DNA from 3 places in the Streptomyces sp. NPDC026062 genome. Region 3 is predicted to be linked to each of the others. Evidence: riboswitches for the same ligand, from Rfam matches in the RefSeq annotation. Region 3 holds a riboswitch; each other region holds the start of a gene.
The links. Region 3 has a riboswitch for cobalamin ahead of ACZ4LX_RS33300 (CbtB domain-containing protein). Riboswitches for the same ligand answer to the same signal wherever they lie in the genome.
Positions count from the first base shown of each region.

Region 1: linked by a shared signal. The riboswitch ahead of ACZ4LX_RS09125 (ABC transporter substrate-binding protein) and the one ahead of ACZ4LX_RS33300 (CbtB domain-containing protein) in region 3 are both predicted to bind cobalamin.
Region 2: linked by a shared signal. The riboswitch ahead of ACZ4LX_RS31130 (cobalamin biosynthesis protein) and the one ahead of ACZ4LX_RS33300 (CbtB domain-containing protein) in region 3 are both predicted to bind cobalamin.

Region 1 covers NZ_JBVHOQ010000007.1:232,266-240,029, reverse strand. Annotated here, with positions in the region: gene ACZ4LX_RS09130 (FecCD family ABC transporter permease) at 1-688, opposite strand, end outside; gene ACZ4LX_RS09125 (ABC transporter substrate-binding protein) at 685-1,725, opposite strand; cobalamin riboswitch at 1,789-1,975, opposite strand; gene ACZ4LX_RS09120 (acyl-CoA dehydrogenase family protein) at 2,370-4,271, opposite strand; gene ACZ4LX_RS09115 (hypothetical protein) at 4,439-5,728, shown strand; gene ACZ4LX_RS09110 (carbohydrate kinase family protein) at 5,912-6,844, opposite strand; gene ACZ4LX_RS09105 (ABC transporter substrate-binding protein) at 7,111-7,764, opposite strand, start outside.
Region 2 covers NZ_JBVHOQ010000044.1:23,474-31,237, forward strand. Annotated here, with positions in the region: gene ACZ4LX_RS31115 (class II aldolase/adducin family protein) at 1-494, opposite strand, end outside; gene ACZ4LX_RS31120 (inorganic phosphate transporter) at 731-1,993, shown strand; gene ACZ4LX_RS31125 (hypothetical protein) at 2,038-2,283, shown strand; cobalamin riboswitch at 2,446-2,577, shown strand; gene ACZ4LX_RS31130 (cobalamin biosynthesis protein) at 2,712-3,755, shown strand; gene ACZ4LX_RS31135 (cobyric acid synthase) at 3,752-5,293, shown strand; gene cobN (cobaltochelatase subunit CobN) at 5,314-7,764, shown strand, end outside.
Region 3 covers NZ_JBVHOQ010000052.1:32,151-39,914, forward strand. Annotated here, with positions in the region: gene ACZ4LX_RS33290 (DUF6357 family protein) at 1-1,093, opposite strand, end outside; gene ACZ4LX_RS33295 (histidine phosphatase family protein) at 1,217-1,801, opposite strand; adenosylcobalamin (AdoCbl) riboswitch at 1,925-2,018, shown strand; gene ACZ4LX_RS33300 (CbtB domain-containing protein) at 2,064-2,279, shown strand; gene ACZ4LX_RS33305 (CbtA family protein) at 2,309-3,076, shown strand; gene ACZ4LX_RS33310 (GNAT family N-acetyltransferase) at 3,217-3,726, opposite strand; gene ACZ4LX_RS33315 (tetratricopeptide repeat protein) at 3,808-4,164, opposite strand; gene ACZ4LX_RS33320 (pirin family protein) at 4,306-5,271, shown strand; gene ACZ4LX_RS33325 (oxygenase MpaB family protein) at 5,587-6,810, opposite strand.

The DNA.
Region 1 (7,764 bases), on a different contig from region 3:
CGGCGGAGCAGATCCACACATCGCTCCATCCGACGCCGCCGAGCGAGCCCAGCAGCCAGAACAGCACCCCCCTGGTCTGTTCGGCGTCGGCCGCGGTCATCACGACGAAGGAGGTGAGCGCGGAGAAGAGCTGCATGGCCGCGACCCCGGACAGGACGACGCGGTCGGTGCTGCCGCCCAGGGTGTGACTGAGCAGCATGACCAGGGCGAAGGAGCACAAGGCCCCGATGAACGCCCCGGCCGACAGGGAGACCGCTCCCCCGCCGACGCCGAGGACGACGACCACGACGGCGCCGGTCGAGGCTCCCGAGGAGACCCCGAGGACGAACGGGTCGGCGAGCGGATTGCGCAGCAGCGACTGCATGACGGTGCCGCAGACCGCGAGTCCCGCGCCGCAGACGGCGGCGAGCAGGGTGCGCGGCATGCGCAGGTTCCAGATGATGCCGTCACGGATCGGGCTGAGCCGCGACTCACCGGCACCGAGGTGGGAGGCGACCGTGGACCAGACGTCGGCCACGGAGATCCGGGCCGGGCCGATGGTGACGGCGAGGGCGACGGACAGGAGCAGCAGCAGGATCCCGCCGGCCCACAGGAGTCCGCCGCGCAGGCCCCGCAAGCCCCGTCGGCCGGGCCGGGGGTGCGTGCCCGCGTACGCGGGCGGCGCCGCGGCCTGTTCGGTGTCCGTCACCCCGCGAGCCCGAAGGCGCGCAGCCCGGCGGCGACGCGCTCCACGCCCTCGACGGTCCGGATGGTGGGGTTCATGGCTTGGCCGCTGAGCAGCACGTAGTGCTTGTCGCGGACGGCGTCCATGTTCTTCGTGGCGGGGTTGGACTCCAGGAAGGCGATCTTCTTCGCCGCGCTCTCGGCGGTCTGCGACTTGCGGGTCAGGTCGCCGATCACCAGTACGTCCGGGTTGCGGTCGGCGACGGTCTCCCAGTTGATCTGGGGCCACTCCTCGTGGGTGTCGTCGAAGGCGTTCTTCGCACCGAGCTCCCGGGTGATGATGCCGGGCGCCCCGCAGCAGCCGGCCAGGTACGGAGCCTCGGAGTTGGCGAACCAGTACATCAGTGAGGCATCGGAGGCGTCGATGTCTCTCGTCGCCTCACGAACCCGGGCGCGCAGCCCGGCCACCAGTTCCTCGCCGCGCTCCGGTACGCCGAACACCTTGGCCAGGTCGCGCACTTCGCCGTAGACGCTGTCCATGGTCAGGGCGCCGGTGCGGACACCGTCGCCGTCCTTGCTGTTGTCCTTGGCGGTGCAGTCGGCGGGCGAGACATAGGTGGGGACACCGAGTTCCTCGAACTGCTCGCGGGGGGCGACTCCGCCCTTGGCGAGCGTCGACTCGAAGGAGGCGCTGACGAAGTCGGGTTCCTGGTCCAGGACCTTCTCCGACGAGGGGCGGTTGTCGGAGAGCCTCGGGACACCGGCGTTGGCCTTCTCCAGCCCCTTCAGTACGGGGTCGGTCCAGGTGGCCGTGGCCGCCAGCCGGTCGGCGAGGCCGAGCGAGAGCAGGATCTCGGTCGATCCCTGGTCGACCGGCACGGCGCGCTCGGGGGGCGCGTCCACGGTGACGGTCCGTCCGCAGTTCGTCAGGACCACCGGATAGCCGTCGGCTCCCCCGGACTTGGCTGCGGAGCCGCCCGAGCCGCCGCCGCAGGCGGACAGCAGGATCAGCGCGGCGGTGAGCAGGGCGAAGGAGCGGGCGGGGCCGGCTGTGGGCGGCACGGAGTACCTCGGCGTCTCTGGGCCCATGCGCGGGGCCCTGTGTACGGAGTTCCGCGGCCCGGTACCGGGCCGTGGGTGCCAGCAGGTCTTCGGACTCGGGTTCACGCGGACGGGACGCCTTCCCGGGAAACCGTGGGTCTCCCAGTGGCCGTGGCCCCGCCCGTCCCCCTCACCGCTGCGCGTCAGTTCCGGATTCACACCGGATTCCCTGACTCCTAGGTGGAGTTCGACTGGCTCCGGGCACGCTACCACGACCCTCTGCGCAGCTCAGCTGCAGTGTGGGTCCGGCCAGGGAAGCCGGAGGTGTGCCGTACGCACGCCTGTGACCGGCCGTGCGGGTCCAGCCCGTACGGACCGGGGCGGTGCCGTACGCACGCCTGTGACCGGTCGCGGGGGTCCGGCCCGTGGGGCGCCGGGGCGGTGCCGTACGCACCGCCCCGGCGCGGGACCGGCCAGGCAGCGTTTCTCCGGCTACGCCTTGCGGCGAACCGATTCGCCAACCTGGCCGTGTGCTCCCTCACACCACCGTGAGAGCACAGCCGCGGTACCCCAGAAGGCCAGCAGGACTCCCCGGACGCCCAGACACCGGACCGCGTCCGCCGCCCGGCGCGGCAGCACGGCGGCCGACTGCCTCGGTGTGCCCGTCATCGCGTCCTCCCGGCGGGTTCCTGGGTTCCCGTGGTGTTCCAGGAAGCGCCCGGGTCGTCGTACGCGTCCATGTAGCCGGCTCCCGCGATGGGCCAGTCGGCGAGCAGTTCCCCGGGCAGCGCGAAGGAATCGGCCAGCTCGGGCAGATGACCGCTCACGGCCGCGACGAGCTGCTCGATGGCATCGGTGAGCCCGTCGACCTGGCCGGCGGTCAGATGGCCGGCGGCGAGCAGATCTCCGCTGTCGCGCGCGACCCGGCGCAGCGCGAACAGCCGGGCCAGTTCACCCAGCCGCTCGCGGGCCGCTCCCGCGGGCAGCTCCGCGATCGCGGTCTCGTACGCGTCGGCCGCCTGCCGGACCGCATGGGCCTCGGTCCCCCGCAGGGCGGGCCCCGAGGCCGCGTTCCAGCGTTCCAGCGGGCCGCCTTGCGGCACCCGGGCCAGCCGTGCGGCCGCCCTGTCGAACCAGATGTGTTCCGCCTGCGCCAGGAGCCGGCGAAGGAAGCGCAGATCGGTGAGGTCACCGTCCGGCGGGCCTGCGGCCGGTTCCTCCCGCGTCGCGCGTGCCGCGTCGAAGAGCAGTCCGGCGGCAGCCCGCGTGTGGATGGCCAGGTTGTCGCCCTCGGCGGTGATGGCGCCCTCGATCCCGGTGACGAGTTCGGCCATCCCGTTGTTCTCCAGCAGTCCCTGGGCGCCGCACCGTTCCCGGCACTCGACCATCACCGACCGGGCCTGCCAGGTGATCCACCCCTTGGCGATGTCGACCAGCCGCTCGGCGGCCTCCCGCTCCGCGGGCGGCCGCGTCGCCACCTGTTCCCAGCGGTCCAGAGCACGTCGGTGCAGCAGGCTCATCGCGTAGACGGTGGCCATGGCCTCGGCGAGCGGACCGTGGTGGCTGCGGTGGGCGATCACCGGCACCGGAGGCGCCGAGCGGCTTCCGGAGACGAAGCGGTGGCCTCCGTAGCGGACGGCGATGGCCAGCGTGACCCGTGCCGAGCCCACCGCGCTCGCGCTCATACAGATCCGGCCGGTGGTGACCCGTGCGATCGAGGTGAGGAAGCGGCGCCGGTGTCCTGTGGTGTCGCTGCGGAACACCCCGTCGTCGCCGACCCGCCCCTGCGCGCCGCCGAGCAGCGCGCCGCGGTCCACGAAGACCTGGTCGAAGGAGGTCAGGCAGTGGTCCACCGGACTGCCCATCCGCGCGGGCAGCAGGCGCACCCTCACCCCGGGCAGGGTCCGGGAGGCGTCGGTGAGCGGCACAAGGAGCAGGAAGACCCCCTGGTCCACGCCGTCGACGATCAGCCGGGCGGCGACGAGTCCCGACTTGGGGCCGCCGGCCGGACTGGTGTTGGGCATGAACTTCTGGGCGCCGGAGTGCGGGGTGTGCACAACGAACCCGTCCCGGTCCGGGTCATAGGTGGCGGTCGTCTCGACGGCGACCGCGTCATTGCCGTGGGCCACCTCCGTACAGAGGAAGGTGCCGACCCGTCGCAGGTCGAGATAGTCCGACAGATCGCGGGGGCTGTCGGCGTCGTTGTCCAGGAGGCTGCCGAGGAAGAGGTTGTAGTGAATGCCCGCGACGGTGGCGAGTGCCGGGTCCACCGGGGCGATCCATTCGTGCAGAGCGGCCAGGGCTCGTGGGTCGGCGGCCGGGCGGGCGGCGCTGTCCAGTGCGCTGTTGAGCCTGCGCAGCCGCGCGTGGGCAAGGGCGAGCCGCTCCTCGGGGGCGAGGCCGGGAGGGGGGCAGACGGGCCGGCGGAACGGATCCGTGGCGACGAGCCGGCGCCAGAAGCCGTGCTCGCGCTGGGCGTCCGGACCGAGGAGCGCGGTGGTGAGCGGGCCGGCGAACGGCCGGGTTCCGGCTCCCGAGGGTCCGGCGCTGCGGAGAAGTGTGGTCATACAAGCGGGAACGATCGGAAATCGTCCAGGACACCCCGCAGCCTGCTACAAAAATCGATTCTCCCCTGCCCGGCGGGGTCTCCGACGCCACCCGCCCGGCCACCACTCGTCACCCGTATGCAGTAATTCGCCGCGCTGTGCGGGCGTCCAGGACATCCCCTTGGGGCATGGAACGGCACCCCGACGAGTCGGCAGCGACGGACGAGCACGCCGAACTGGAGGCCCTGCGCGCCCGGGTGGCGCAGCTGGAGATCCGGGCCACGGGCCGCTCCCGGCCTCGTGTGCGTTCGTTCTTCGCGGTCCTGCTGATCCTGGTGGCGGCTGTCCTCACCCCGTTGAGCATCGTGTCGAGCTGGGCGAGCGATGTCGCGGGGAACACCGACCGCTACGTGAAGATGGTGGAGCCGCTGGCCTCCGACCCCGATGTGCAGGCGGCGGTGACCACACGCGTCACCGATGCCGTCATGGTGCATCTGGACATCGACGCGCTGCTGGCGGACGTCGCTCCGGCCGACCGGCCCGTGGTGGACAAGGCACTCCGCAGGCTCGGCGACCCGCTGACCGCCGGCATCACGAACCTCGTCCGCGGCACCGTGGAACGGTTCGTGGCCGGCGACGAGTTCGCGCGGGTGTGGAGCAGCCTCAACAGGTCCGCCCACTCCGCCGTCGTGAAGGCGCTGACCGGCGAGGGCGGCGGCGCGGTGAAGCTGACCGACGACACCGTCACCCTGGACCTCGCCCCGGTCATCGACCGGGTGAAGCAGCGTCTCGTCGACCGGGGCCTGACGGTCGCGGGGAGGATCCCGGAGATCCACACCGACTACACGATCCTGACCTCGGACTCGGTCGGCAAGGCCAAGCAGGGTTTCCGGGCGCTCGAACTCCTCGGATTCTGGCTTCCCGTGGTCACGCTGGTGGTGGCGGCGGGCGGGGTGCTGCTCGCGGTACGCCGCCGGCGGGCACTGGTCACCGCGGCGCTCGCGGCAGCGGCGTGCGCCGCCCTGCTCGGGCTCGGGCTGTGGGCAGGACGTGCCTTCTACCTCGACAGCCTCCCCCCGGACGTCTCGCAGCCGGCTGCGGGCGCTGTCTTCGACGCGCTGGCCGGCTATCTGCGGGCCGGGGTCCGGCTGGTCGTGACGGTCGGCGCGGTGGTGGCGCTCGCCGCCTGGCTCACCGGCGCGGGCCGGGCCGCGACCCGGGTCAAGGCGGTGTGGAGCGGTGGCATCGGGGCCGTCCGGGAGGCGGCCGGTGTCACCGGCGGTCCGGTCGGCAGATGGGTGCACCGGGCGAGGCGGCCGCTGAACTGGACGGTGGTCGTGGCGGCTGTCGCGGTGCTGGTGGCGTGGGACCGGCCGACGGGTCTGGTCACGGTGTGGATCGCCCTGTGCGCCCTGTTCGTCCTGGCTGTCGTCGAGTTCCTCGACGACAGCACACCGCGTCCGGCGGCACCTGCGTAGCCCCGCCGCCGGGACCGCCTTGTAATGCCCGAGTAACGGGCGGCCCGTACAACGGTGCCGTGCCGGTGACAGCTGGGCGGTGAGGGGTGGGCAGCATCTCCGGAGCCACCGCTCCAGCATCTCCTCGCCGGCGCATCGGCGGTGCCGCCGTCCCCGTGGGGGGTGACGGTGGCACCGCCGCGTTCACATCCGGCCGAGTGCCGCGTCCAGTTCGGCCAGGTCGGGCGGGTTGGCGCCGGCCCTGGCGACGGTGACGGCCGCCGACGCCGCCGCGTGCCGCAGGACGTCCCCCATCGTGGCCCGGTCCACTGCCCGCAGCCGCTCCCGGCCGGCGGCGCCGAGCAGTCCGTGTGCGGCGAGTGCGTGCAGGGTGCCGGACATGAAGGCGTCCCCCGCGCCCACCGTGTCGACGACCTCGGCCGGCGGCGCGGCGACGGTCACCGGCCCGTCGGGCAGGACCGCACAGGCTCCGTCCGCGCCCCGGGTGACGAGGACGACGGCCGGGCCGGTGGCGAGCCACCGCTCGGCGGCCTTCACCGGGTCCTCGCCCGGATACAGCCATTCCAGGTCCTCGTCACTGGCCTTGACCACGTCGCTGAGCGCGACACAGCGCTCGGCCCTGCGCACGGCGGCCCCGTGGTCCCCCATCAGCTCCGGACGCACATTGGGGTCGTAGCTGACGGTCGCGCCCGTCCGCAGCGATTCGACGGCCGCGACGACGGTGGCCGCTCCCGGTTCCATCACGGCCGCGATCGACCCGGTGTGGAGGTGCTGGGGCGCCGTGTCCGGCCGGACCGCGCCGAGCGTCCAGGTGATCTCGAAGGTGTACGCGGCCCTTCCGGTGCTGTCCAGGGCCACGGCGGCGGACGGGGTGGGGGCGGTCGCGCCGTCCGTGCGGACATCGACCCCGGCTCCGGTCAGGTGGTCGCGGATCAGCCGCCCGTTGTCGTCCGCCCCGAGCTGAGTGAGCAGCGTCGCACCGTGTCCGAGCCTGGCCAGGCCGTACGCGACGTTGGCCGGGCTGCCTCCCGGATGGACCCGGTCGGCCGTGTCCGGCAGCCGGACGATGTCCGCGACGCATTCACCGATGACCAGCAGGTGCTGTCTGTCGAGCATGAGGGTGATGTCTCCCGTGGTGCGATGGCGTGGGCGTCCTGACAGCGGTGACCGCCGGCGAACGCGCGGAGCCGGTCCTGCCGTGTACGGACCGCTCCGGCGCATCCTGGCAGAGGTCACTGTCCGCGCACCCGTGGAGCCCGGTCCCGCCGCGCACGGACGGATCCGGCCACTGCCGGGGCGGCCCGCGCCAACACCCGTGGCCGTACGTGACGCCGGCGCCGCGAACGTCGGGGCCGGGGGCCCGGGTGCGCCCCGTGACTCGGCTATGCCTCCAGCGCGTCGGCCACGAGCGCCAGGAAACGCGCATGGGCGTGCGCGCTGCACACCGGCTCGGGGTTCCAGGGAACCACCCGCGCCGAGCGCTCGATCGACGCCCAGTGCTCGTTGGTCCGGAGCTCGCCGAGCGGAGTGGCGTGGGCCCGGACGTCGGCGAGCACGATGTCCGGGCGCAGCTCGGCGGCCTGCTCCCAGCCGACCGTCGACCAGTTCGCTCCGGGCCCCTCGGCGGGTTCCACCAGGCCGAGGCCGAGCCCGGCCAGCACCCGCAGCTCGGGCCACGTGCGGGGACGGGCCAGATGCGCCTGCTCCTGGCCCGCCGGGGACAGCGCGAGGACCCGCGCCGCGCCGGGGCCCCCGGTGCGTGCGCGCAGCCGCTCCCGGGCCGCTTCCAGCTCCTGGACGGCCGCCGCGGGCTCCTCGGCACCGAGTGAGCGGGCCAGTTCCGCGAACCGGTCACCGATCCCGGCGAGGGTGCGCGCCTGGCCCACGTCGATGACGACGACGGGGACGTGCCCCTCCAGATGCTTGGCCGTCTCGGGATCGAGGCCGTAGACCTGACCGCCGCCGTAACTGACGGCCACGACGAGATCCGGCTCGCCGCTGAGCAGCGCGTCGACGTCCAGCGTGGCGCCCGCTCC
Region 2 (7,764 bases), on a different contig from region 3:
TAGGTGACCGTGCCGTGGTTGCCCAGCAGACAGCCGGTGCGGTCGCGCAGAGCGGCGAGCATGTTTCCGGCCAGTTCCTCGGTGCCGTACCGGGCATACGGAGCGACCCGGACGGGGCCGCCCAGCATCGCGGCGGCGTAGTGGACCGACGGCACCTCGGCGACCAGGGTGGAGACGGCCGTGGCGTGCACCGCGTGGGTGTGTACGACGGCCGCCGCGTCGGTGTTCCGGTACACCGCGAGATGGAGCGGGAGTTCGCTGGTGGGGACCAGCTCACCGAGGACCTGGTTCCCCTCCAGATCGACACCCACCAGGTCCCCGGGACGGAGCCGGTCGTACGGCACTCCGCTCGGGGTGACCAGTACGGTCGCGCCGACCCGTGCCGAGACGTTGCCCGAGGTGCCCACGACCAGCCCTTCGGTGGCCGTTCTGCGGGCGGCGGCAACGACCGCGTCCCAGGCCTGTTCGATCGAATCCCGCCACTCGCTGCTCATTCGAAGATCCTTTCCACGGATGAGCGGCCCGCTGCCGCCCCTCCCCCGAAGGCCCGCCCGGACTCCGGATCCCGGGCCCACACCGGCCTGTAGCGGAATCACGCCGTCGCACGGCGGACACATGGGACTGCGCCGCCCCGGTCGGGGTCACCGCAACGCCCTGCCCAGTTCATCTTCCGTTCACCCAGATTGCCTACGGTCCACGTGCCACTGACGTCGAACGATTGCCTGGGTAAATGGAACACATCACGCTGCTGCTCGCGATTGTGATCGTGACAGCTCTAGTGTTCGATTTCACGAACGGTTTCCACGACACCGCCAACGCGATGGCCACAACCATCTCGACCGGCGCACTCAAACCCAAGACCGCGGTGGCCATGTCCGCCGTTCTCAACCTCGTGGGCGCCTTCCTGTCGGTGGAGGTCGCCAAGACGATCTCCGGCGGGATCGTCAACGAAGACGGGCTCAGAACCGAGGTCATCTTCGCGGCGCTCGTCGGCGCCATCCTGTGGAACCTGCTGACCTGGCTGGTCGGCCTGCCGTCCAGCTCCTCCCACGCACTGTTCGGCGGCCTGATCGGCGCCGCGGTGATGTCCGCCGGCTGGTCGTCGGTCGACGGCGGCACCGTCGTCACCAAGGTGCTGCTCCCTGCGGTCGCCGCCCCGGTCGTCGCCGGTGTGGCAGCGCTGCTGGCCACCAAGCTGACGTACCGCATCGGCGGGAAGGTCACGGGCGGCGCCCAGGAGAAGGCCACCGCGAAGGGATACCGCGCCGGGCAGATCGCCTCCGCCGGGCTCGTATCGCTCGCCCACGGCACCAACGACGCCCAGAAGACCATGGGCATCATCACGCTCGCCCTGGTCACCGGTGGCGTCCTGGCCCCCGGCTCCAACCCGCCGGTCTGGGTCATCGTGTGCGCCGGTCTCGCCATCGCACTCGGCACCTACCTGGGCGGCTGGCGCATCATCCGCACCATGGGCAGTGGCCTGACCGAGCTGAAGCCGCCGCAGGGCTTCGCCGCCCAGACCAGTGCGGCCACGGTCATCCTGGCCTCCTCGCACCTCGGCTTCTCCCTCTCCACCACCCAGTCCTGTTCCGGTGCCGTCATGGGCGCGGGCCTCGGCCGCAAGGGCGGTGTGGTCCGCTGGTCGACCGCCACGCGGATGTTCGTCGCCTGGGGTCTGACGCTGCCGGCCGCCGGTCTGGTCGGTGCGGGCGCGGAGTTCCTCACCAAGCAGGGCACCTGGGGTGTGGTGGTCGTCGCGGCGCTGCTGGTCGCCGGCTCCGGTGCGATCTGGCTGCTGTCGCGGCGCAAGCCCGTCGGCCACGACGACGTCGCCCCGGCCGCCGCGGAAGCCGAGCCCGCAGGTGTCGTCACCACGGCCATCGCGGCCGTCAGCCCGCCGCCCACCGCGGCCGCTCAGCCCCACGACCTCACGGCCACCATCCCGGCCCCCGCCGGTCCGGTCTCCGACCCGGCCCGACCCGCCACGGTCTGAACGACCCACCACGGTCCCAGAGCCTCCGGTAAGGACAGATCACCATGAACATCGACTGGGCAGCCCTCGGCACCGTCTTCGGCGTCTCGCTCGTCGCCACCGTCGCCCTGGTGGGCCTCTTCACCCTCGGCATCGTCGGCCTCTCCAAGCAGCCGGAACCGGCCGCCCAGGGCGGCCCGGCAGGCGGGCCGGCGGGCACATCGCTCAGGCTGGCCCGCGCCGGCGGGTACGTCTGCTTCGGACTGTGCGCCGCCGCGGTGGCCTACGGCATCTATCTGATCGTCGCCTGACGTCACACCCGCCCCTCCCAGCTCACCCGCATCGGGCCGGACGCACTTCGTGCGCACCCGGCCCGATGTGCGTCTGCGCACACTGCACCTCCGCAGGTCAACGGCAAGTTGACGGACGTTCGCAGAGCGTGGTGGACTGCCGGAGCCATTACGGCGACAGCAGAGGAAGCCGGTGCGAATCCGGCGCGGTCCCGCCACTGTCACCGGGGAGCAGTCCCCCACCACGGGAAGTCACGGTCCACGCAAGCGGACTGGAAGGCCGGGGGAACTGCGGATCCGGAAGCCAGGAGACTCTCGTCGCCGTCACGTCGAACCAGGGCGCGGACCCTGAGTGAGGACATTTCGCCATGCCCGGCTGCCGTGCGTTCGCTCCTGTGCAACTCAGAACAGGCCCCAAGGTCCTTCGAGGCGCAACGGCCGGCTGACCCGTGCGTGCCGATCGCATCTTCGCGTACGGCGCCACGGCCGGTCTGATCGGCGATCTGCTGCTCGGTGACCCCCGCAGGGGGCACCCGGTCGCCGCCTTCGGGCGGGCCGCGGCAGGCGTCGAACGCCGTCTGTGGCGCGACCACCGCGGGTGGGGCGCCCTGCACACCCTGGTCTGCGCCGGAGGCGCCGCCGGGGGTGCCGCACTGGCCTCCCGCGCCCTGCGCCGCCACCCCGCCGGGTCCGTCGCCCTCACCGCAGCCGCCACCTGGTCCGTCGTCGGCGGCACGTCGCTGGGCCGCGAGGCACGGTCCATCGGCGATGCCCTGACCGCCGGGGACATCGAACTGGCCCGTGAGCGGCTGCCGCATCTGTGCGGCCGCGACCCGCAGTCCCTGGACGGGCCGCAGATCGCCCGCGCCGTCGTGGAGTCCGTCGCCGAGAACACCTCGGACGCCGTCGTCGGCGCCCTCGTCTGGGGTGCGCTGGGCGGGGTCCCCGGACTCGTCGGATTCCGCGCCGCCAACACGCTCGACGCGATGGTGGGCCACAAGTCCCCCCGCTACCTGCGCTACGGCTGGGCCTCGGCCCGCCTCGACGACCTCGCTGGCTGGCCGGGCGCCCGGCTGACGGCCCTGCTCGCCGTGGCCGCCGGGGGGCGGCCACGGGAAGCGGTGCGCGCCTGGCGGGCCGACGCGGCCAAGCACCCGAGCCCCAACGCGGGTCCGGTGGAGGCCTCGTTCGCGGGCGCGCTCGGCGTACGCCTCGGCGGAACGCTCGCCTACGGCGGCCGGGTCGAGCACCGCCCGGTACTCAACGGGGAGACGGGCCGCGCGGTGGAGCCCGGGGACATCGAACGGGCCGTACGGCTGTCGCGCCGGGTGAGCGCCCTGGCCCTCGGCGTGAGCGTGGCCGCCCGTCTGGGTGCGGGGCTCGCGGCACGAAGGATCGCGGGGACCCGCACCGCAGGCACTCGGCTCCCGGGGTCCCGGCCCTCCGGAGCGCCACTCCCACAACCCCGACTCCCCGAACGGAGACCGACATGAGCGGCGGGCTGCTGGTCGCCGGGACCACCTCGGACGCGGGCAAGAGCGTCGTCACGGCCGGCATCTGCCGCTGGCTGGTACGCCGGGGCGTGAAGGTGGCGCCGTTCAAGGCGCAGAACATGTCACTCAACTCCTTCGTCACCCGCGAGGGCGCCGAGATCGGCCGTGCCCAGGCCATGCAGGCCCAGGCCGCCCGGGTGGAGCCGACCGCACTGATGAACCCGGTGCTGCTCAAGCCCGGCAGCGACCGCTCCAGCCAGGTCGTCCTGATGGGGCGTCCGGTCGGCGAGATGAGCGCGCGCGGCTACCACGGCGGCCGGCAGGAATCGCTTCTGTCCACCGTCGTGGACTGCCTGGAGCAGCTTCGGGGCACGTATGACGCGGTGATCTGCGAAGGGGCGGGCAGTCCGGCCGAGATCAATCTGCGGCGCACGGACATCGTGAACATGGGCATCGCACGGGCGGCACGCTTCCCGGTGGTGGTGGTCGGCGACATCGACCGGGGCGGGGTCTTCGCCTCGTTCTTCGGTACGACGGCGCTGCTCTCGGCCGAGGACCAGTCGCTGATCGCCGGCTACCTGGTCAACAAGTTCCGTGGCGACGTCTCGCTGCTGGAGCCCGGTCTGGACATGCTGCGCGATCTGACGGGCCGGCCGTCCTACGGGGTGCTGCCGTTCGCCCACGGTCTCGGCATCGACGAGGAGGACGGGCTGCGGGTCTCGCTGCGCGGCGCCGTACGGGAGTCGGTCGTCGCGCCGCCGCACGGTGAGGACATCCTGCGCGTCGCCGTGTGCGCCGTGCCGCTGATGTCCAACTTCACCGACGTGGACGCGCTGGCCGCCGAACCGGGCGTCGTGGTGCGGTTCGTGGACCGGGCCGAAGAACTGCACGACGCCGACCTCGTCATCGTGCCCGGCACCCGGGGCACCGTGACGGCGCTGGCCTGGCTGCGCGAGCGCGGGCTCGCGGACGCGCTGCTGCGGCGCGCCGCCGAGGGCCGTCCCGTCCTCGGCATCTGCGGCGGCTACCAGATCCTCGGCGAACACATCGAGGACGACGTGGAGTCGCGCGCCGGGCAGGTCGAGGGGCTCGGGCTGCTGCCCGTACGCATCCGGTTCGACCGCGAGAAGACCCTCGCCCGGCCGGCCGGCGAGGCGCTCGGCGCTCCGGTCGAGGGGTACGAGATCCACCACGGGGTCGCGGATGTGCGCGGCGGCGAGCCGTTCCTCACCGACGGTGGCGGACAGCGCCTCGACGGCTGCCGGTCCGGCAGCGTGTGGGGCACCCACTGGCACGGCTCGCTGGAGAGCGACGCCTTCCGCCGCCGCTTCCTGACCGAGATCGCACGGGCCGCCGGCCGCCGCTTCGTCCCCGCCCCCGACACCTGCTTCGCCGCGCTGCGCGAGGAACAGCTCGACCGCCTCGGCGACCTCGTCGAAGAACACGCGGACACCGATGCGCTGTGGCGACTCATCGAGTCGGGCGCACCGGCAGGACTTCCCTTCATCGCCCCCGGAGCACCTGGAGCACGCGCATGAACGCCCCGCTGACCGCCCCGCTGAGCACCGTGCTGCTGTTGTCGACCGCCGACACCGACCTCCTGGCCGCCCGTGCCTCGGGCGCGCCGTACCGGATCGGCAACCCGACCCGTATCGACGTCCATGAGGAACTTCCCGCGCTGATCGAGGGCTCCTCCGTCGCCGTGGTCCGTCTGCTGGGCGGCCGACGTGCGTGGGAGGACGGGCTCGCCGCACTCAGGGCGTCGGGCATCCCGACCGTGCTGCTCGGCGGTGAGAGCGTGCCGGACGCGGAGCTGATGGCCGAGTCGTCCGTACCGGCCGGGGTCGTCGCCGAGGCGCTGAGGTACCTGGTGGAGGGCGGCCCGGGGAACCTCGTCGAGCTGGCCCGCTTCCTCTCCGACACCGTCCTGCTCACCGGACACGGCTTCGCCGAACCGGAGAAGATGCCCGAGTGGGGGCTGCACGGCAGCCGTACGTTCACCGAGGGCCGCCCGACCGTCGGCGTGCTCTTCTACCGGGCCCACCACCTCTCCGGCAACACCTCGTTCGTCGACGTCCTGTGCGACGCCGTGGAGGCGCGCGGCGCCAACGCCCTTCCGGTGTACTGCGGTTCGCTGCGCGGCGCCGACGCCGGGCTGTACGAGCTGCTGGGCCGGGCCGACGCCCTGGTCGCCACGGTGCTCGCGGCCGGCGGCACCCGCGCGTCGGACGCCTCGGCCGGGGGCGACGACGAGGCCTGGGACATCGGTGCGCTCGCCGATCTGAACGTGCCGGTGCTGCAAGGACTCTGCCTCACCTCCTCCCGTGCCGCCTGGGAGGCGTCCGACGCCGCACTCTCCCCCATGGACGCGGCGATGCAGGTCGCCATCCCGGAGTTCGACGGCCGGCTCGTCACCGTGCCGTTCTCCTTCAAGGAACAGGGCCCGGACGAGGTCCCCGTGTACCGCGCCGACCCCGAACGCGCGGCCCGCGTCGCCGGGATCGCCGTCCGCCATGCCGTCCTCAAGCACAGGACGAACGCCGAGAAGAAGCTCGCCCTGGTCTTCACGGCCTACCCCACCAAGCACTCCCGCGTCGGCAACGCGGTCGGCCTGGACACGCCCGCCTCCGCCGTCCGTGTCCTGGACGCGCTGCGCGATGCCGGTTACGGCGTCGACGGCCACCCGGACAACGGCGACGAGCTCATCCACCGCCTCATCAACGCCGGCGGCCACGACGTGGAGTGGCTGACCGAGGAGCAGCTCGCCGCCGCCCCCGCGCGGGTGCCCCTGGCGGACTACCAGGAGTGGTTCGCGAAGCTGGACCCGGCGATGCGGGACTCCATGCTGGAGCACTGGGGCGAGCCGCCGGGCTCGCTGTACGTGGACGGGGACGACATCGTCCTCGCCTCGCTCCGGTTCGGGAACGTGGTGGTGCTGATCCAGCCGCCGCGCGGATTCGGCGAGAACCCGATCGCGATCTACCACGACCCGGACATGCCGCCCTCGCACCACTACCTGGCCACCTACCGCTGGCTGGAGAACACGTTCGGCGCGGACGCCGTCGTCCACATGGGCAAGCACGGCACGATGGAGTGGCTGCCCGGCAAGGGGCTCGGCCTGTCCGCCGGCTGCGGCCCGGACGCGGTCCTCGGCGAACTGCCGCTGATCTACCCGTTCATCGTCAACGACCCGGGCGAGGGCACCCAGGCCAAGCGCCGGGGCCACGCCACGGTCGTGGACCACCTGGTCCCGCCGATGGCCCGCGCCGACACCTACGGCGACCTCGCGAAGCTGGAGCAGCTGCTCGACGAGTACGCGCTGGTCAGCGACCTCGACCCGACGAAGGCACCTGCGGTGCGGGCGCAGATCTGGACGCTGGTCAAGGCCGCGGAGCTCCATCACGACCTGCATGTCGACGAGCAGCCGGGCGACGACGACTTCGACTCGTTCGTCATGCACATCGACGGCTACCTCTGCGAGATCAAGGACGTCCAGATCCGCGACGGTCTGCACGTCCTGGGCGGCGGCCCGGTCGACGAGGCCCGGGTCAACCTGGTGTTGGCCGTGCTGCGCGCCTCGCAGGTGTGGGGCGGAACGGCGAACGCGCTGCCGGGGCTGCGGGCGGCCATCGCCGAGCACTTCGGGCTCAGCGAGAAGGAGCTGCTGGGCGAGCCGGGCGCGGTGGTGAAGGTGCCGGCCGAGCTGACGGCGCTGGTGGACGGCCCCGCGCGGACGGGCGCGGACGCCATCGACCTGCTGGAGCAGCTGTGCCGCCGGCTCGCCGAGGGCATGGAGGCGCGCGGCTGGGAGCTCTCGGAGGTGGCCGGCCTGGCACGGGAGGTGCTGGGCTTCGAACTCCCGGACGCCGTCGCCGTCCTGGGCTTCGCCTGTGAGGAGGTCGTGCCCCGGCTGGCCCGGACGACGGACGAGATCGACCACATCCTGCTCGCGCTGGACGGCGGCTTCGTCCCGGCGGGCCCCTCGGGCTCACCGACACGCGGGCTCGTC
Region 3 (7,764 bases):
ACCCGCTCTCACCCTCGCGCACCGTGGTGATCCGGGCGATGGAGTCCGCGTAGAAGTGGAGCTGGATCCCTTCGCCCATCCTCTCGTCCTCGATGGTGAACACCTTGTTGTCCGAGGCGGAGCGATCGCCGACGAACTCCCAGAACTCCGCGCCGGCGGTGCGAGGGGAGCCCGAGCTCCACTGCTTCTCGACGCCTTTGTCGTCGGTGAACGACAGGACCGTCTTCCGCGCACTCTCACCGAAGCCGGTGCGGTCGGCGACAGCCTCCTCGGCATCGTCCATGGACATGTTCCTGGAGCGGCCTGCGGCCTCCGAGCACATCAGGAAGACCACGGTACGCACCGCGTCGTCGACGACCTCGGGATGTGCGCGGCGCACGGCCGCGTCGACCGCCGTCGCCATCCGATCCCAGTCGCGCTTGTCCGTGGCGTGCTTTCCCCGTCGCGGATCGCGGCCGATCCGCATCCCGGCGCACGCCTGCTCCGCAGTGGCGATCACACGCATGACCTCGGACAGCAGCGTGGGGTCGACGGCGCCGGGCATCCGTCCGGGAACCGTCGAGCCGTGCAGATACTGGCCCGTGTACTTCAGAATCGCGGCGTCGAGCGGACCGAGTACGGTTCCGCGCTCGGCGCGACGGCGGTTCGCGTGGTACTCCGCAGCTCGTTTCCCGTTCGACGTCTCTGTCGCCGCGCGCATGGCCGTACAGACCTGACCGCGTTCGAGCGAACCGATGTCAGCCCCATGGGCTATGAGCCGGCTTCTGTCCCACCGGATGCGGCGGAAGAGAGCGTCCACATCCGAGGGCGGGGAGAGGAGGACCGGATCCAGGAGCGCGACGGCGGCGGTCTCGTCGAGCCGGCCCCGGGTGCCGGCGTCGTCGCACAGGGGAAGGACCGCACTCCACAGCAGCAGGTGTCTGGCCAGGTCCTCCCGGATCACCGCAAGATGGGCTTCCCCGATCGGGAAGGTGAACGTGCGGGGTTCATGGTTGGCGTCGGCCCCGGCACCGAGCATCAGCCTCAGCTCACCGTCCTCGCGGATCACCTTCGGGATCCAGCCGCCGTCGCGCGTGAAAACGGTGTCTCTCATGGGCTCAGTCTTCCCCATGGGACGAGAGCAGCGGATGCCGGTCGTCCGGTGCTTCGGTCAGGACACCGGCCGGCCGTGCGGCATTCGGCCGAGAAGCGGACGGACGACCCGGCGCAAGGCATGTCAACCGCCCTGCCCCGGCGCAAGTGGCCTGCCGCACCGCAGGCTCCACCGCCCCGACCTGCCGCTGAGCTCCGTGAGCGTCAGCGGTGCGATATCGATCCGCCAGAACGACTGAGGCGGAACGGCCAGCGCATGGACGACCGAGGCCCTGACCACGGCGGGTTCGGCCACCACGAGCACCCGTCCCGGGCCACCGCCGTCCAGCTCGTCGAGCCACGCCCCTGCCCGCGCGCACAGTTCCTCCAAGGACTCGCCATCATGCGGTGCGGCGGAGGGATCCGCGAGCCAGGACGCCACACCTTCCGGCTCGCTCGCGCTCACCTCGTCCAGCCGGGCGCCCGTCCAGCGTCCCAGATCCCAGTCGTGAAGCGAGAGTTCGGGGAGGGAGCGCACCCCGAGCGCGTCGGCGGTGAGCGTGCAGCGCCGGGACGGTCCGTGCAGGGCCCGGTCCGCCGCAGGCAACGTGCCCGCCGCGGAACGCGCCAGCCGGAGGCCGGACTCGTCGAGCGACGCGTCACCCGCGAACCGGGCCTCACGCAGCGCGGCGTTCATCGCCGGTGAGATCAACATCACCCGTACCGTCATGCTCGCCCTCAACTCCCTGAACCAGGGCCACTTGGCCAACCCCACCATGGCATCGGGGCCCGTCGGCCCGCACACCGGCACCATGGCGGCACCCGCTCCCAGGCGGTATCGTCGCGACGACATGACGAAGGTGTGACGGAAGTCCGGTGAGAATCCGGCACGGTCGCGCCACTGTGAACCCGTTTCCGTACGGGAAGTCAGACCCAGCACCTTCGTCTCAGGCACCACGATCGGGACGCGTGTTCCCTCAGGAGGTTCTGCCATGGCTCAGACTGCTGCCCCCGCGACAGCCGTACCCGCCATCACCCCCATCTCGCTGAAGACCATTGCCCCTTGGGCGGTCTTCTTCGGCGTCGTCATGCTGATCCTGCTGTACTTCGTCGGCGCCGAGCAGGGCGCCACCGCGCTCATCTCGGGCGAAGGCGTGCACGAGTGGGTCCACGACGGCCGCCACCTTCTCGGTTTCCCCTGCCACTGATCCATCCGGCTGATCCAGGGGAATCCCTCATGAACTCCATATCTGTCAGAGCTCTGCTGGTCCGCGGCATGCTGGCCGGCCTGGTGGCGGGTGCTCTCGCACTGCTCGTCGCCTACTTCCTCGGCGAGTCCCGTGTCGACGCGGCCATCGCCCTCGAAGAGACACACAGCCATGACCACGGCGGCGGCGAGGAACTCGTCAGCCGCACCATGCAGTCCACCGCCGGCCTGGCCACCGGTGTACTCGTCTTCGGCGTCGCCGTCGGCGGCATCGCCGCGCTCGTCTTCTGTTACGCCCTCGGCCGGATGGGCCGCTTCGGCCCGAGGGCGACGGCTGCGCTGATCGCGGGAGCGGCCTTGCTGACCGTGTACATCGTGCCGTTCCTGAAGTACCCGGCGAATCCGCCGGCGGTCGGCAACCCGGACACCATCGGCCGACGTACCACGCTGTTCTTCCTGATGGTGGTGCTCAGCGTGTTGCTGGCCGTGGCCGCCGTCATCCTCGGCAAGCGCCTGGCCCCACGCCTGGGCAACTGGAACGCCACCATCGCCGCAGCCGCGGGCTATGTGCTGGTGACCGGGCTGGCCTACGCCTTCCTTCCCTCGTTCAACGAGGTCGGAAAGGACTTCCCGGCAGCTCTGCTCTGGGAGTTCAGGCTGGCCACGCTCGCGGTGCAGGTCACGCTCTGGACCACCTTCGGGCTGGTCTTCGGATATCTCACCGAACGGCTGCTGGTGCCGAAACCGGTTGCGGTCACGGACGGCGCGGCGAACCTGCCGGCGACCGTCGCGGGCTGAACCCCGGCGCGACGACGGGCCCGGCACGCGGGACCTGAACGGCGTGCCGGGCGCGGAGAAGGGTGTGCACCGCGTCGACAGCATGCCCGGAGCCCGCCGGGGAGAGGTCCGGCGGGCTCCGGGCATGCGCGGGAGCCGTCTCACGCCTGACGGGCGGACCCGTCCCAGTCGGTCCTGTAGTACCTGAGCTGCGTGTCCTCCTTCACCAGGCGCATGCCTGCCGCGGTCATGACGCGCTGGGAGGCGATGTTGTCGAGGTCGGCGTCCCCGTGTACGCAGACGACGCCCCGGTCGCGGGCGAACCGCAGCAGCGCGCGAAGCGCCTCCGAGGCGTACCCACGGCCGTGCACCGACTCCACGAGCCCGTAACCGATCGTGACGTGCTCCCTCTCGTCGGGCGGTCCGTGAAACCCCACGCCCCCGATCACCAGTCCGTCCTCGCGGCGCCGTATGCCGTACGGGCCGTAGGGAGTGGGATCACCGGCTTCGGCGCAGGTGTCCAGGAACCGCCTGGCCGCCCTCATCTCGCCCGGTGAGGGATAGCCCGGAGCCCAGTGCACACCGTCGGCCGGCAGGCCCGCGGCCACCTGTCCGGCGTCGGCAACGGTCATCGGATACAGAAGCAGGCGTGGTGTGACGAGGTCGGTCATGCCCCGGGAAGTATCACGCGGCGCGGCCGGGCCGCACCCGGATTTCCGGGTGCGGCCCGATGGGCCCGGCGACCGCCGAGGTCACGCGCCGTCGGCCGGCGGGAAGTCCCCGGCCAGCGCGGCGGCCATCCGCAGCTGTGTGTCGGCCTCGGCCTGTCGGCCCTGGCGCTCCAGTGTGCGGCCCAGCATCAGCCGCGCGTACTGCTCGACGGGGTCGCGCTCCAGCACCTCGCGCAGCTCCGCCTCGGCCCGCCCGAGCCGCGCCGAGTGGTAGTACGAGCGCGCCAGCAGCAGCCGCGGCGCGACCTGCTCCGGCACCTCCTCGACGAGCCCGCCCAGAATCCGGGCCGCGGTCGTGTACTCCTTCGAGCCGAAGAAGAACTGCGCACGGTCCCAGCGTTCGGCAGCGGTACCGAACTCGTAGTAGGTGTCGCTCATGTGATCTCCTCGGTCGAGATGCCGCCGGGCTGTTCCCGTACGCGTCCACACCCCCCAACACGCATCAATGGTTTAACATTCCACTAAATATTCGGCGTGGGTGCCGCCCGCCCGGAGTCGCACGGGAATAGGTTGAGCGTCATGAGCAATCTCGATCGTCAGGCCGCACTCTCCGTCTGCGGAGGCAGGGGCTTCGTCGTCGCCGAACCCGTACGTGAACTTCTCACCCCGCGACATGTCCGGCTCGGCGAGTCCACCGAGGTCCGCAGGCTGCTGCCCAACCTGGGCCGCCGCATGGTCGGGGCCTGGGCCTTCGTCGACCACTACGGCCCCGACGACATCGCCGACGAGCCCGGGATGCAGGTGCCGCCCCACCCGCACATGGGCCTGCAGACGGTCAGCTGGCTGCACGAGGGCGAGGTCCTGCACCGCGACAGCCTGGGCAGCCTCGAGACGATCCGCCCGCGCGAACTCGGTCTGATGACGTCCGGCCGTGCCATCAGTCACTCGGAGGAGAGCCCCAGGCCGCACGCGTCGCTCCTGCACGGCGCCCAGCTCTGGGTCGCCCTGCCCGATGCCCACCGCAACGTCGAACCGCACTTCCAGCACCACACGGACCTGCCGACCGTCACCGCCCCCGGCCTGACGGCCACGGTGATCCTGGGCACCCTCGACGGCGCCACGTCGCCCGGTACCGCCTACACCCCGATCGTCGGCGCCGACCTCGCCCTGAGCCGGGGCGCCGAAGCCCGGCTTCCGCTCGACCCGGACTTCGAGTACGCCGTGCTGTCGATGTCCGGCGAGGCCGAGGTCGACGGCGTCCCCGTACTGCCCGGCTCCATGCTCTACCTCGGCTGCGGGCGCACGGAGCTCCCCCTGCGCGCGGAGTCCGACGCGGGTCTGATGCTCCTGGGCGGTGAGCCCTTCGCGGAGGAGATCGTCATGTGGTGGAACTTCGTGGGCAGGAACCAGGACGACATCGCGAAGGCCCGTGAGGACTGGATGAACGGCGACCGGTTCGGCAACGTGCGGGGCTACGACGGCGCTCCGATCCCGGCTCCGGTGCTGCCCCCGGTGCCCTTGAAAGCGCGCGGTCGCGTGCGGTGACCTGCCCCCTTGTCCGATCACGTGTGCCAGGACTGATGCTGCCCTTTGCCGACTTCCTGACCGTTTGTCAGTTGTGAGTTGAATGCGGTCGGCGATGCCTCACCGCGGGGCGGCGTGGACGTCGGGTGGTGGGGGGGGGGGGGGGGGGCGGGGGGGCCCCCCCCCCCCCCCCCCCCGGGGGGGGGGGGGCCGGGGGGCCCCCCGGGGGGGGGGGGGGGGGCGGGGGGGGGGGGGGGGGCCCCCCGGGCCCGCCCCCCCCCCCCACCACCCGATCCGGGGTGCGTCGCAGCGCGTCTTCCACCGGGGGAGCGGTGGTCAGGACGGGCGGTTCGTGTCCGGGATGCTGATGGCGATCGGCTTGGCCTCGCCGAGGAAGAGCAGGACGAACTGGCGGATCGCCTCTTCCAGCGTCCAGGCGACGGACGGTATGACGGGAAAGGAGATCAGTCCCTCGCGGAAGGCGACCAGCAGGGGCCAGGCGGCTGCGATCAGAGGCTTCAGGACGGGCTCCTTGGACAGCCCGATCATGTCCCCGACCCGGTCGCCGAGCGTGTACCTGGCGAACGCGCTGATCAGGGGACGGGTGAGGCCGAGATCGAGTTCGGCCACGATGTCGAGGAGGACTTCGGTCAGTGCCACCCCCTCGTCACTCGCGGCCAGGATCGGGTCGAGGACCTGGGCGGACTGGGCGTTGGCCGCGTCCCATGTGGCCGGGATGTACTCCTGCCGCACGCCGAGCATGGCGGCGCTGACCTGCCACACATGCAGATAGGCGTCGGAGTCGGCGGTGCTGACTTTCACGCGCCAGTCCTTGAGCCTCTGCATGACGAACGTGGCCAGGCTGTGCCAGGTGACGAGGATGTCCGCCTGACTGATCGGTATGGTCTGGCCGCCGCTCGTCTGCGTCCACCCGGGAGACTGGGGGAGCAGGTGCCGTACGGCGGCGTGCACCATCCGGGTCTTCACGCACGTCACGATCATCGAGCCCGTCGGCTGGTACGCGTCCAGGTCCCCGATGTCGTAGCCGAGTCTCGCGGTCTTGGCGATGCGGTCCTTCATGTCCGCCCCGCCCTTGGAGTAGTACACCGCGCGCGCCTCGCGGGGGATGGCGGTACTCATCATGCCGCTGCCGAGGCCGTACAGTGCCCCGACGTAGATCCCCTTCGTCTTGCTGAACCGGGAACCGCGGTCGAGCTTCGTACGGTCCGCCCAGGACGGGAGCCGACGGGCCGTCTCCATGAAGTCCCGTACATCTGAGGGTAATTCGGCGGGCAGGGCCTGATCGTTACGGGTCCACTTGGCCAGTGCGGCATTGACCCTGGCCACGTCGCCCCGGTCGATGACGGCTGCCAGGACCGGGTCGGCCTCGTCGTCCCACACCCATTCGGGGTCCGCGCCGGCGCCCGCGCCCGCCACTGAGCCGGCCGGCGGCCAGGTCCACAGGGGCCGGGCCCCTGCGGGTGAAGCCATGCTCAGTGCTCCGGCGGCGCCGAGGGCTCCGCCGGCCAGTAACATCTTTCGTCTGCTCAGCCCGTCCATGTGATCGAACTCCTCTGTGGGTGCTGGTTGTTGCGTCCGTCGAGCATGTTGCCGAGATTCTGCGGAGCTCTGCCGCGTCCGGTCGAAGTCCACAGGTCTCGCGGGGCGTGCGGGGGTTCCCGCTCGGCCTGCACATGCGGTGAGGCCCCTCGTGAGTGCTGAAGCCCGTACGGTCCCGGGGTGTGCGGCGGTTGGCGGTGGCGGAGTGCTGCGGCCTGCCGTGAGCCCTCTGGGCTTTTGAGGGGGAGGGATCGGTGGCCGGGCCCGTGGTCCGGGATCAGCCTGTCTGCTTGCCCCGGCCGTGCGTCGGCGGCCCCTGACACGTCACTCGGTGGTGCGGCACCATCACTTGTTCGCGACGGCAGGCGTCGTGTCGACTGTCGATCTCTCAAGACCTCTGTGATTGACCATTGACTTATCTGCCTCCCGGGAGATCGCATCAGTGATAACTAGACCGTATCTAAAGCGAGTTGTGCGTCATGTTTTCTGTTGGTGCTGTGGATTGATGTGATTTCTCATTAACATAGCGAGCATCGCCGCAGTCGGCAACGGTCGTGACGATGCTCGGCACGAAGGCTGACCGCATGGGGGGAGGCCGCCGTTCCGAGTGATCACGTACGAGAGGCCGTCCGGCCCCCAAAGGGGAATGATCGGAGTGGAGACGGGCGATGGTGTAACGCTCGGCCACTGGCTCGTCGAGCTCGGCTCCGGGGCCGGTGGGTTCGAGGACGGCACGCACGACGGCGACTGCTTCCGCGAGCGGCAGCAGACCGTCGGCGTCCGAGACCCCTGCCGTCGGCACCGGTGCGGTTGCCGGGGGCGCGCGAAAGCGGTGGCTGTTCCGGACCAGGCCGAGCGAGCCCGCCGTGTCGCGGTTGCTGCTCTGCGGGCGGGGCAGGGTGTTCCGGGTGAGTGACCGGTCGAGCCCGGCGAAGGCTGTACGCGGTCTCGGTG